2 regions of the Paenibacillus sp. MDV22-iso6 genome follow, and region 2 is predicted to be linked to the other one. Evidence: riboswitches for the same ligand, from Rfam matches in the RefSeq annotation. Region 2 holds a riboswitch; the other holds the start of a gene.
What was found. Region 2 has a riboswitch for ZMP and ZTP ahead of AC4PM4_RS11485 (TIGR01440 family protein). Riboswitches for the same ligand answer to the same signal wherever they lie in the genome.
Positions count from the first base shown of each region.

Region 1: another riboswitch for ZMP and ZTP. It lies ahead of AC4PM4_RS03145 (bifunctional 5,10-methylenetetrahydrofolate dehydrogenase/5,10-methenyltetrahydrofolate cyclohydrolase); the one in region 2 lies ahead of AC4PM4_RS11485 (TIGR01440 family protein).

Region 1 covers NZ_JBZVDZ010000001.1:741,751-746,514, forward strand. Annotated here, with positions in the region: gene AC4PM4_RS03140 (DUF817 domain-containing protein) at 1-654, opposite strand, end outside; gene AC4PM4_RS03145 (bifunctional 5,10-methylenetetrahydrofolate dehydrogenase/5,10-methenyltetrahydrofolate cyclohydrolase) at 822-1,673, opposite strand; ZMP/ZTP riboswitch at 1,725-1,806, opposite strand; gene AC4PM4_RS03150 (stalk domain-containing protein) at 1,888-2,700, opposite strand; gene AC4PM4_RS03155 (MarR family transcriptional regulator) at 2,968-3,450, shown strand; gene AC4PM4_RS03160 (nitroreductase family protein) at 3,462-4,046, shown strand; gene AC4PM4_RS03165 (nitroreductase family protein) at 4,063-4,548, shown strand; gene AC4PM4_RS03170 (MFS transporter) at 4,718-4,764, opposite strand, start outside.
Region 2 covers NZ_JBZVDZ010000003.1:511,938-516,701, reverse strand. Annotated here, with positions in the region: gene upp (uracil phosphoribosyltransferase) at 1-180, opposite strand, end outside; gene glyA (serine hydroxymethyltransferase) at 607-1,854, opposite strand; gene AC4PM4_RS11485 (TIGR01440 family protein) at 2,088-2,681, opposite strand; ZMP/ZTP riboswitch at 2,823-2,904, opposite strand; gene AC4PM4_RS11480 (low molecular weight protein arginine phosphatase) at 3,021-3,593, opposite strand; gene AC4PM4_RS11475 (manganese efflux pump MntP) at 3,720-4,280, opposite strand; gene AC4PM4_RS11470 (L-threonylcarbamoyladenylate synthase) at 4,453-4,764, opposite strand, start outside.

The sequences.
Region 1 (4,764 bases), on a different contig from region 2:
ATGCTGGTCAGGGTATTTCCAGCCGTTAAAAAATGTAGCTATATTTTCAGCAGTCCAGATGAAAAAACCTACGATGACAAAAGCGAGCGTTAACGGCATTCGATAGGTAGTTAATCGTACCCGATAGATAATCCATGTTTTACGAAAAACAATAAATACCAGAGCGGTCAACCACCAACGAAAATCGGGAATAAAATGATGTGTGAAAAAGTTGATATAGATGGCTCCTCCTAACAGAACCGAAGATGCAAACCCAGGCCAGCCTGTCATGTCCATACGCAATCTGCGCCATATTTGGCACATAAAGCTTGCTACACTTGCATACATAAATCCGCTATAAAGGGGAACGCCAAAGAGCTTGGTATAACCAGGCTCAGGGTATGACCAGGATCCCATCCACACCTTATACATCTCCAGTACCAATCCAATCACGTGAAATATACATATGACTTTGATTTCATCACGTGTTTCCAATCCGCTCCGGTACATAAGGTATTGTACTGCTAATAAAACAAGCAGAATGGCATCATAGCGATAAAGAAAGGGTATCTGAATTACGCTAGAAAGGGCCAACGTTCCAAAGATCGCCACAGGAAAAATGCAACTCATCGCCTGATGATAACCAAAATGCAGGAGCTGTACTAAAGGTTTCAAGTTATGTTTATCTCCTTCCTAAGCCTTGTTCATAATAATATATATTTGGTCGGTTTGTAAAAAGAGAAAAAAAGATCTATATATTTTCTTATTTTCAATTCGAGCTTATTCAAAGACAAAACAGGCCCCTCGTCAACTGGAGGGACCTTGTTTTTTGGCTAATTCAATTATGCATTTTCAGACAGCTTGTAGGCAGATTTAATCGTATGTTCAATGAGCGTCGCAATCGTTACAGGACCAACACCGCCCGGTACAGGTGTGATTGCTGAAGAAGGAACAAAGCAAGCTTCGTAGTCCACATCTCCGACGTTGCCTTTGTTATAACCTGCATCAATAACGACAGCACCTGGTTTAATCCAGTCTCCTTTAACAAAGAGCGGTTTGCCCACGGCTGCAATTATGATATCGCCAAGCTTCACGATTTCTTCCAGATTCACGGTTTTGGAGTGGCAAGTCGTCACCGTTGCATTCCGGTTTAGCAGCATGGCTGAGACAGGTTTGCCCAGAATTGGACTTCTTCCGATGACAACTGCATGTTTGCCCTCGATCTGAATATTGTAGAAATCCAAAATGCGCATAATAGCCTGTGGTGTACAGGAAGGGAATTCTGCGTCTCCAAAAGCATTAAGTGCAAAACCGAGAGTCGTAACACCGTCAACGTCTTTCTCGATACTAATGGCATCAAAAGCTGCTCTTTCATCGATATGATTCGGGACAGGGTGCTGAAGCAAAATACCGTGTACGGAAGGGTCATCATTTAGCTTGTTTATTTCTTGAATTAATTCATCCGTGGTGGTATCCGCAGAAAGAACGACCTTAATGGATTGCACGCCTAAGCGAGCACAAGCATTTCCTTTCATACGCACATAAGTCGCTGAAGAAGGATCATCTCCGACGAGAATTGTAGCGAGACAAGGCTGAATGCCTTTTTCCTTCAGAATGGCAACCTTCGAGGCCATGTCTTCCTTCATAAAATCCGCTACCGTTTGTCCATTCAAGATCAGTTTGTCAGTACTCATTTTCACATCGCCCTTTCAACATAAAAAAGAGGCAAGGAAATAAATATTCCTTACCTCTGCCCAGGCGTACGGCTTATTACTAAACCATATGCTCCCTCACGGTTCACCGTGTTCGCCAGTTACATATGATCGATTAAATTGTTTAGATTGATAGTACTTGAAAAAGCAAAATTGTTCAATAGTTATTGGATTTCTCTTATCAAGAGAGATGACCTTAAGGATTAAGTATCTCGTCTATTAATGAAAATTCAACACGATCTACTTTCCAGCCCTTATTTGTATAGACGAGTGTGGCACTTCGGTAGAGTGTTTCCTTGTTACCGTAAACGGAACTAGAACCCGAGTATTGACTTAATCTAGCTGTATTACTGTCAGGGTAAGTCAGGCTGGATTGGCTAATGATTTTGAATTTAAAGTCATATTCCAGCCCTTTATCCTGAATAATTTGATTGATAAAACGATCTGTAAAATAGGTGCTAAAGTACGTCCGAATTTGCTTAATCGACGACAGATTTGTCGCTTCATTTAATTTGTCAACGAAGATTTGCTGTTGTTTGGCCGTTATTCTCTTTGTATTGGGCACTTGCACTTTGGGTTTTGCCATCGTTACCTGTAGTTGCTTACCATCAAGAGTAATAGTTGCTTGGCTGGTTTGTTGATTCCATTGCACGTCAGCGCCTAAAGTTTGACTGATAAACCGCGCCGGGACATAGGTGGTGTTATCGTTTAATTCCGCAGGAACATCCAGAGAAACTACCTCTTGGTTAACCAGTATCTTTTTAGAGTTAATGGTCAAAAGTATTGTCGTTTCACCTTTGGTCATGGTGATATTTTTTAGTTCTTTGTTCCAGTTAACTTCCGCTCCCAAGTTTTCGGACACTGCCCGTAACGGAATTAGAACACGATTATTTTGTAGCATGCCAGTATCCATTGTGATGTACTGGTTTGCAGCTTCCCCGGTAGCCGCAAAGCTCGGCAGGATGAGCAGAGTCGTTGTCAGCAAGGAAATAGTGATTTTTTTAAACATAGGCTCCTCCACTAAGGATTAATTATTTGAATATGTAGACGTTATCAAAATAGAAAATGTTTCTGTATGTAAGATGCCATTTCCCAAGCAGTAAGGTAGCCTAGGGCTTAATTCTAATTTTTTTCTTTTACCAGAGGAAATAGTTGATAACTGTTCTCACTCGTGATATATTGTTAACAAGTAAACTATTTCGGATTAATTTCCTGAATTAGTTTAATCATTCAAGGTTTTTTTATTGTTTATAAGTAAATAAGGAGCGATTGAAGAATGGATTCAAACGATCGAACAAAACAGTTACTGTATGACCAATTTATCCGGTTTTTACATGTATATGAGAATCACAAGGATACGGAAATTGAACATTTTCTAAGTATCGCCCAGCGGGAAAGCATGGACAAAATCCCTCAGCATTTGACCGCGGTTCATATGATAGATTGCATTGGCAAGCATGAGCCTATAAACAACACAGGTATTGCTGAGGCGATGAATTTGTCCAAAGCGAGTATTACCAAGATCGGCAACAAACTGCTGGAGGAAGGATTCGTCAAACGTACGAAAATGAATGACAACAAAAAGGAGAGCTACTTCCGGTTGTCACCGCAAGGCAAAAAGATTTTTGAACTACATGAACGTTTACATGTACTTGAGGCTGAACGGTTCTATCGTTCTTTGGACAAATATTCGGAACCGGAGCTGAAAATAATACATCAATTTCTTCAAGACAGCAGCATGGATATGGAATCCAGATAAACTGAAGGAGAGTGAAACACTTGAGTCTGGCAGAATTAATCAGGGAACGCAGAAGTATTCGTAAATGTAGTTCTACACCGGTGGAACAGGAGTTGGTTGTTGAATTGCTGCACAAGGCTACGCGGCTTCAACCATCTGTTGAAGCTGGCTCATGGCGTGTTGTTTATGCCGGAACCCCCGAAGCACGCAAACGGTTGGTGGACTGCATGCTGGAACAGATGTCGCAGAGCAAGCTCGGCAAGTTGATTCCGGGAAAACTGCTGTATGTGTTTAAAAAGAGGTTTACCGATATTCCTGCTCATGTCATTGTTATGTCGACTGTAGGACCGGATCGTCTGACCAATGACCGCAATTATGCGGCTGCCTGCGGGATGATGCAGAGCTTCCAACTGCTGGGATGGGAACAAGGGTTAGGAATGCTGTGGGATACAGAGTCCATGATTCAGAATGAAGGCTTTTTCAAAGGAATTGGACTGCGTGAGGATGAAAGATTTGTTGGCATTCTTCATATGGGATATTACGACAAAGCGCCAAGAAGCCGGAAAAGAACACCAGCTGAGCAAAAGTGGACTGTATTTCAGGGTCAGACTACGTAGAAGGGAGGATGTAAATATGGAATTGTCCGATCTGCAAGGGGGCATACACAGTCCGAAATATTTTTTGGATCGACCGGTATCACAGGAGCTAATCCTTGAATTGCTCAATCACGCCGTGTGGGCGCCAAATGATGGACTTCGTGAGCCGTGGCGATTTATTTTTGCCGATAATCGTAATGGGAAACTCATGCAGGGAATGCAGGAGCACGCTCCAGCGTATCTTCTGGTTCTGGTGAAGGAAGAGGCGGATCATCATAAGCGGGAAGAGGACTTTGCAGCTGTCTGCTGTCTGATCCAAAATTTTCGTTTGCTTGCCCATGAACAGGGCCTGGGTGTGCGCAGTACGTTGCATGACTGGATGTACGACCGGAGTCGTGCTGAAAAGTTTGGCGTGTTAGGCAACGAGCGAATTGCTGCGGTTCTGGAATTGGGATATGGCGCTGTACAGCTGGAAGGGAAAACTGAGATAACAGAACCTCAGCTTCAGTTCGAACTGCTGTAGCGGAGAAGATATAGGAAAGAAAATTTAAATGAATGAGGAACGACAAAACCTTGATCGGGATTGTCGTTCTTTTTTGTGCGGTGTGTATCCGATTTGTAGATTACAAGTCAGCTATAGCGGATACACACACCTAATCCAGAGATTCACCTATTTTAGAAAAATGATATTCCTATAATGTGTTAATTACCTTGTTATGAGAATTGAATTGTGTTCTAT
Region 2 (4,764 bases):
AGCTACTGGTGTCTGTACATCAATAGTTTCCAGCTCAACATCTCTTGTAATCTCATAAGCCATCAGTGTAGCCACTTCATCCACCAATTCACGAAAATCTTTCGTATTCGTACGCATGTCGCGTATAAACGTCAGTTTGTGTTGAATCAAAGGGTGATCACATATTACTAATTTTCCCATCTAATTTGTCCCTCCGGTATGTTCTTCATGTTCAGCATTACCAAATATGCCTAATCATCATTCATAGGCCCGATAAATCCTGTATATTATATCATCACCTACACCGAATTACACCATCAAAGGGCACTTAATCATTACAGAAAACCGAATCCTATAAAAATAGGACCGGAAAAATGAGTCTTCCGGTCCTTTTTGCTCTCGCTGTTATGTCAGTTGAATGTTAAAAAATGTGTTAATACTTATGAAGCTCCGCAAACCGAATGACCTTCTGATCGCTGTTATCCCCAGAATTCTTTTGATCCATTAATAAATGGTGGAATTCCGGTGATAAAGGCGAGCGCTACGCTTCTTCAGGTTCTTTCGGTTTGCTCCGTCTGCATGTTTACATGAAGAACATCTCAAACACAAACACCATGAGCAAGTTTTTTAGTATTTAAGATCTGTGTACAGTGGGAATTGGTCCGTAAGTGCCGTTACTTCAGCACGGGCTTCGTCCAATTTAGCTGTATCTTTAGGGTTTTTCAATGTTTTGGCAATGATCTTACCAATAGCTACCATCGCTTCTTCGTTCATACCACGGGAAGTAGCTGCAGGTGTACCGATACGGATACCGCTCGTTACAAACGGGCTAGTTGGGTCAAACGGAATTGCATTTTTGTTCACGGTAATACCGATGGAATCAAGTACATGCTCGGCTTCTTTACCTGTGATATTCACGCTGCGTGTGTCGATCAGCATCAAGTGGTTGTCTGTACCGCCGGATACGATGTTCAATCCTTCAGCAATCAGCGTTTCAGCCAATACTTGTGCATTTTTTACCACGTTTTGTGCATACGTTTTGAACGAAGGTTGCAGTGCTTCACCGAATGCTACCGCTTTGGAAGCAATCACGTGCATCAGAGGTCCACCTTGGGAACCAGGGAATACCGCTTTATCAATCGCTGCTGCCCAAGCTTTGCGGCACAAAATCATACCACCACGGGGTCCACGCAGCGTTTTGTGAGTTGTTGTCGTTACGAAATGCGCATGTGGAACCGGGCTTGGATGCAAGCCTGCAGCTACCAGTCCTGCAATGTGAGCCATATCCACCATGAACAAAGCACCTACATCATTAGCGATGGAAGCAAGCTTTTCAAAATCAATGATACGCGGATATGCACTTGCACCTGCAACGATCATACGAGGGCGATGTTTAAATGCCGCTTTGCGCACTTCATCATAATCAATCAGGAATGTATCTTCTTGTACACCGTAAGCCACGAAATTGTACAACAATCCGGAAGCATTAACCGGGCTACCATGTGTGAGGTGTCCGCCATGCGCAAGGTTCATACCAAGCACAGTATCACCCGGTTTCAGAGCCGCAAGGTATACTGCCATGTTCGCTTGTGCACCAGAGTGAGGTTGAACATTCACATGTTCTGCCCCAAACAATTCTTTGGCACGATCACGCGCGATATCTTCTACGATATCCACATGCTCACAACCACCGTAGTAACGTTTGCCTGGATATCCTTCAGCGTACTTGTTAGTAAGTACAGATCCCATTGCCTCAATAACCGCTTCGCTTACGATGTTCTCGGACGCGATCAGCTCAATGTTGTTTTGTTGACGTTTCAGTTCAAGATTCATCGCTTCCAGTACTGCCGGGTCATTCTTGCGCAATTGTTCCATGATTAAATTCCTCCCAGTTATAAGTGAAGTTATAAAGCGAAACTACAGTGGTTACACTCCTGACTTCGATTGCATCACCATCTTCCGATCGCTGTTATCCCCAGATTTTTCTGAACTCCCTTATAATAAGGGGGAAATCCGGGGATAAAGGCGAACGCTTTGCTTCTTCAGATTGGTGTTGCACTCTCCGTTTTCGTGTAAAGTCTAATTTGGCTTTAAATAGGTTGAAGATATCAGTCACAAAATGTCGAATCTGGTTGCTCTTCCATACGATACACTGCACGCTCGCCGCCAATCAACTTCGGACGGGTCAGTGCTGTAGTTACACGGGCATCACCGATGTAGCGGAGTGCTGTTCTGAAAGGTACTGCCACATGCCGCAAATGCATGCCAATCATCGTCTCCCCAATATCCAGTCCCGCATGGGCCTGCACATGTTCAGCCAGGCATGGATCGGTCAGCGAGCGATACGCTGCGGATGCCATGGAGCCACCTGCTTTGGGCACAGGTACTGCACCCACTTCAGTCAATCCAAGACGTGTAAGCAGTGAACGCTCCATAACCAGCGCACGGTTCAGGTGCTCACAGCATTGGAATACAACATCAAAACCGAACTCCTGCTGCACCTCGCGTATACCCGCAAGAAGCTGCTGCGCTACTTCAACAGCACCGCTTGTACCAATCCGTTTGCCTGCAACTTCACTTGTACTTGTACCGATCACAACGATCTGTCCAGGTCCAAGCTGTCCGGCAAGCGCCAGTTCACGCAGAATGGATGCGGTCTGTTCATGCAATCCGGGTTGTTCCGAATCTAACTCAATAGTCATCCTATCGCCTCCCGATAAAATCATGCCCGGCTTCCTCTTGGCTGCCCTTGGTATTCTCTTGTATGGCATTTCAGGTACTATTATAGCGAATAATCAGATGAAAGACGAAAAAAAGAGCAGTCTGCGGGTAACGCAGAATTGCTCTTTTGCCCAGGCGACCGGCCGTTTGTTCCGGTGCTCCATCGTGGTTATGCCCACTTCGTCGCCAGTTACACCGGATCCCTGTTTTCCCATTCATCATAAAACAACCTGCGTTTAAAATCAACGGGTAATTTACATCCCATGTACGTTTTTTATATGGAAATCTATCGGTACCTGGGAATGATTAAACGAATCCAATTACTCCAACTTGTCCAAAAGTCTATCGAGCGCAGTCCGAATCTCTGCCGCAGCGATGTTGTAATCGTCGCGACTGCCGCCAAACGGGTCCGAAATATCAAAGCTCGGAATGCGTTGTCTGATCTCGATTGCCCGCTCACGTTCAGATGCCAAAATCTCCTGACCTAGCGCACGTTTCATTTCGAATGTTGCAAACAGGCTGTCCAATTCCTGAAGATCATTCAAGACTTGTTCGTCATTTTCCGCATACTCTTTCAAGGTATACGTCTTGTGTACCGAGTCAGGAAAAACCTGCATGACATGCTGTTTATGACTGCGTGTTAACGTGAGAATCAGGTCGGCCCAGCCGACTAGGTTGGAGCTAAGAAGCGTCGAATGTGGGGGTCCCTCAACGTTGTGATCCCTTAATACAGCCTCCGCATGACGGGAAATCGGCATGCCCGTTGTTGCGGCTACACCTGCGGAACGAACGTCCACCTGAATGCCCCGCTCAGACGCCAGTTTACGTAAAAGTCCCTCCGCCATGGGGCTGCGACATGTATTCCCTGTACATACAAACAAAATATGTTTCATTGTGGTTAGCCTCCCCATTTTGCAAATGTTGTCGAATCATGTTTGAAACTCCATCTGAACCAATGAAACTCTTAACTATATATTGAAGACTGCACTAGGCTGTAATTATGGTTAACGTCGTTTTTTTTAAAATATAAACAAAAGTCCAAAAGCGAGCAAGATCGCTCCGCCGACCGCTTCTCCGTAATCGCCCATATTCTGGCTCACACGCCGTCCCAACATCAGACCCATGACGGACATTGCTCCACCACAGACGCCAAAAGCCAGTACCGTTAACACCAAGTCACTGCTGAACATGCCGAGCGAGACTCCAACGGAAAACGAATCCACACTGACACTCAGTGAGAACAGTATCACACCGAGCAAAGATCGATGATCCACCAGTTTGGTATCTCCCTCCCGGAAAGCGTTCAAGATCATATGGGCGCCGAGCAGGACCAGCAGACCGCCAGCTGCATACGTCGTAATGTCACCAAGCAAGGAACTGACATATTTGCCCGTATACATGCCGATGAGCGGCATGATGATGTGAAACAGGGCCGTTACGGTACTGATTCGCAATACGTCTCTCATACGAATGCCCTTCATACCAATCCCGATGCCGAGTGAGAACGCGTCGAGTCCGAGAGCGACGGCCATAATCAAAATGGTTACCAACTGCCCTACATGGGCAGACACATCCCACATCCCCATACCCCCAAGTCACGTAAAGGTTCTTGTACACCTTATGCGGACAAGGACATAAACATGACCTGAGAAGACATTTTGCAATCCCAGCTCAAAAAAATGGAATTGCTAGTCGTAACTAGAGGACGAGTGCCAGAGGGAAATATTCTAGCGATATTATGGAAAAAGGGAGCTATCGGTCACCGACCTGAATGAGTCGGTGACCTGCCGCCTTGAGCAGCCGGTTCATGACGGCTGCTCCCAGCCCTTCGCGTGAGCAGGCTTCAGCCACAATATATGTGGCCCCCTGCTCATCGCAGCTGCGCAGCGCGGCGTACAGCCGGCGCGCTGCTTCCTCCAGCTCGCTGGCTTCGCCCAGCGAGAACACGGCATCGGCGCGGTACTGCTCCGCGTGCTCGGCGAACGCCAGCACTGCGGTGCGCTCCCCGCGCTGCGCCGCCTCTGCGAGGGCGGCGCTGATCCAGGCCGCCACCGCTGCGGGCGG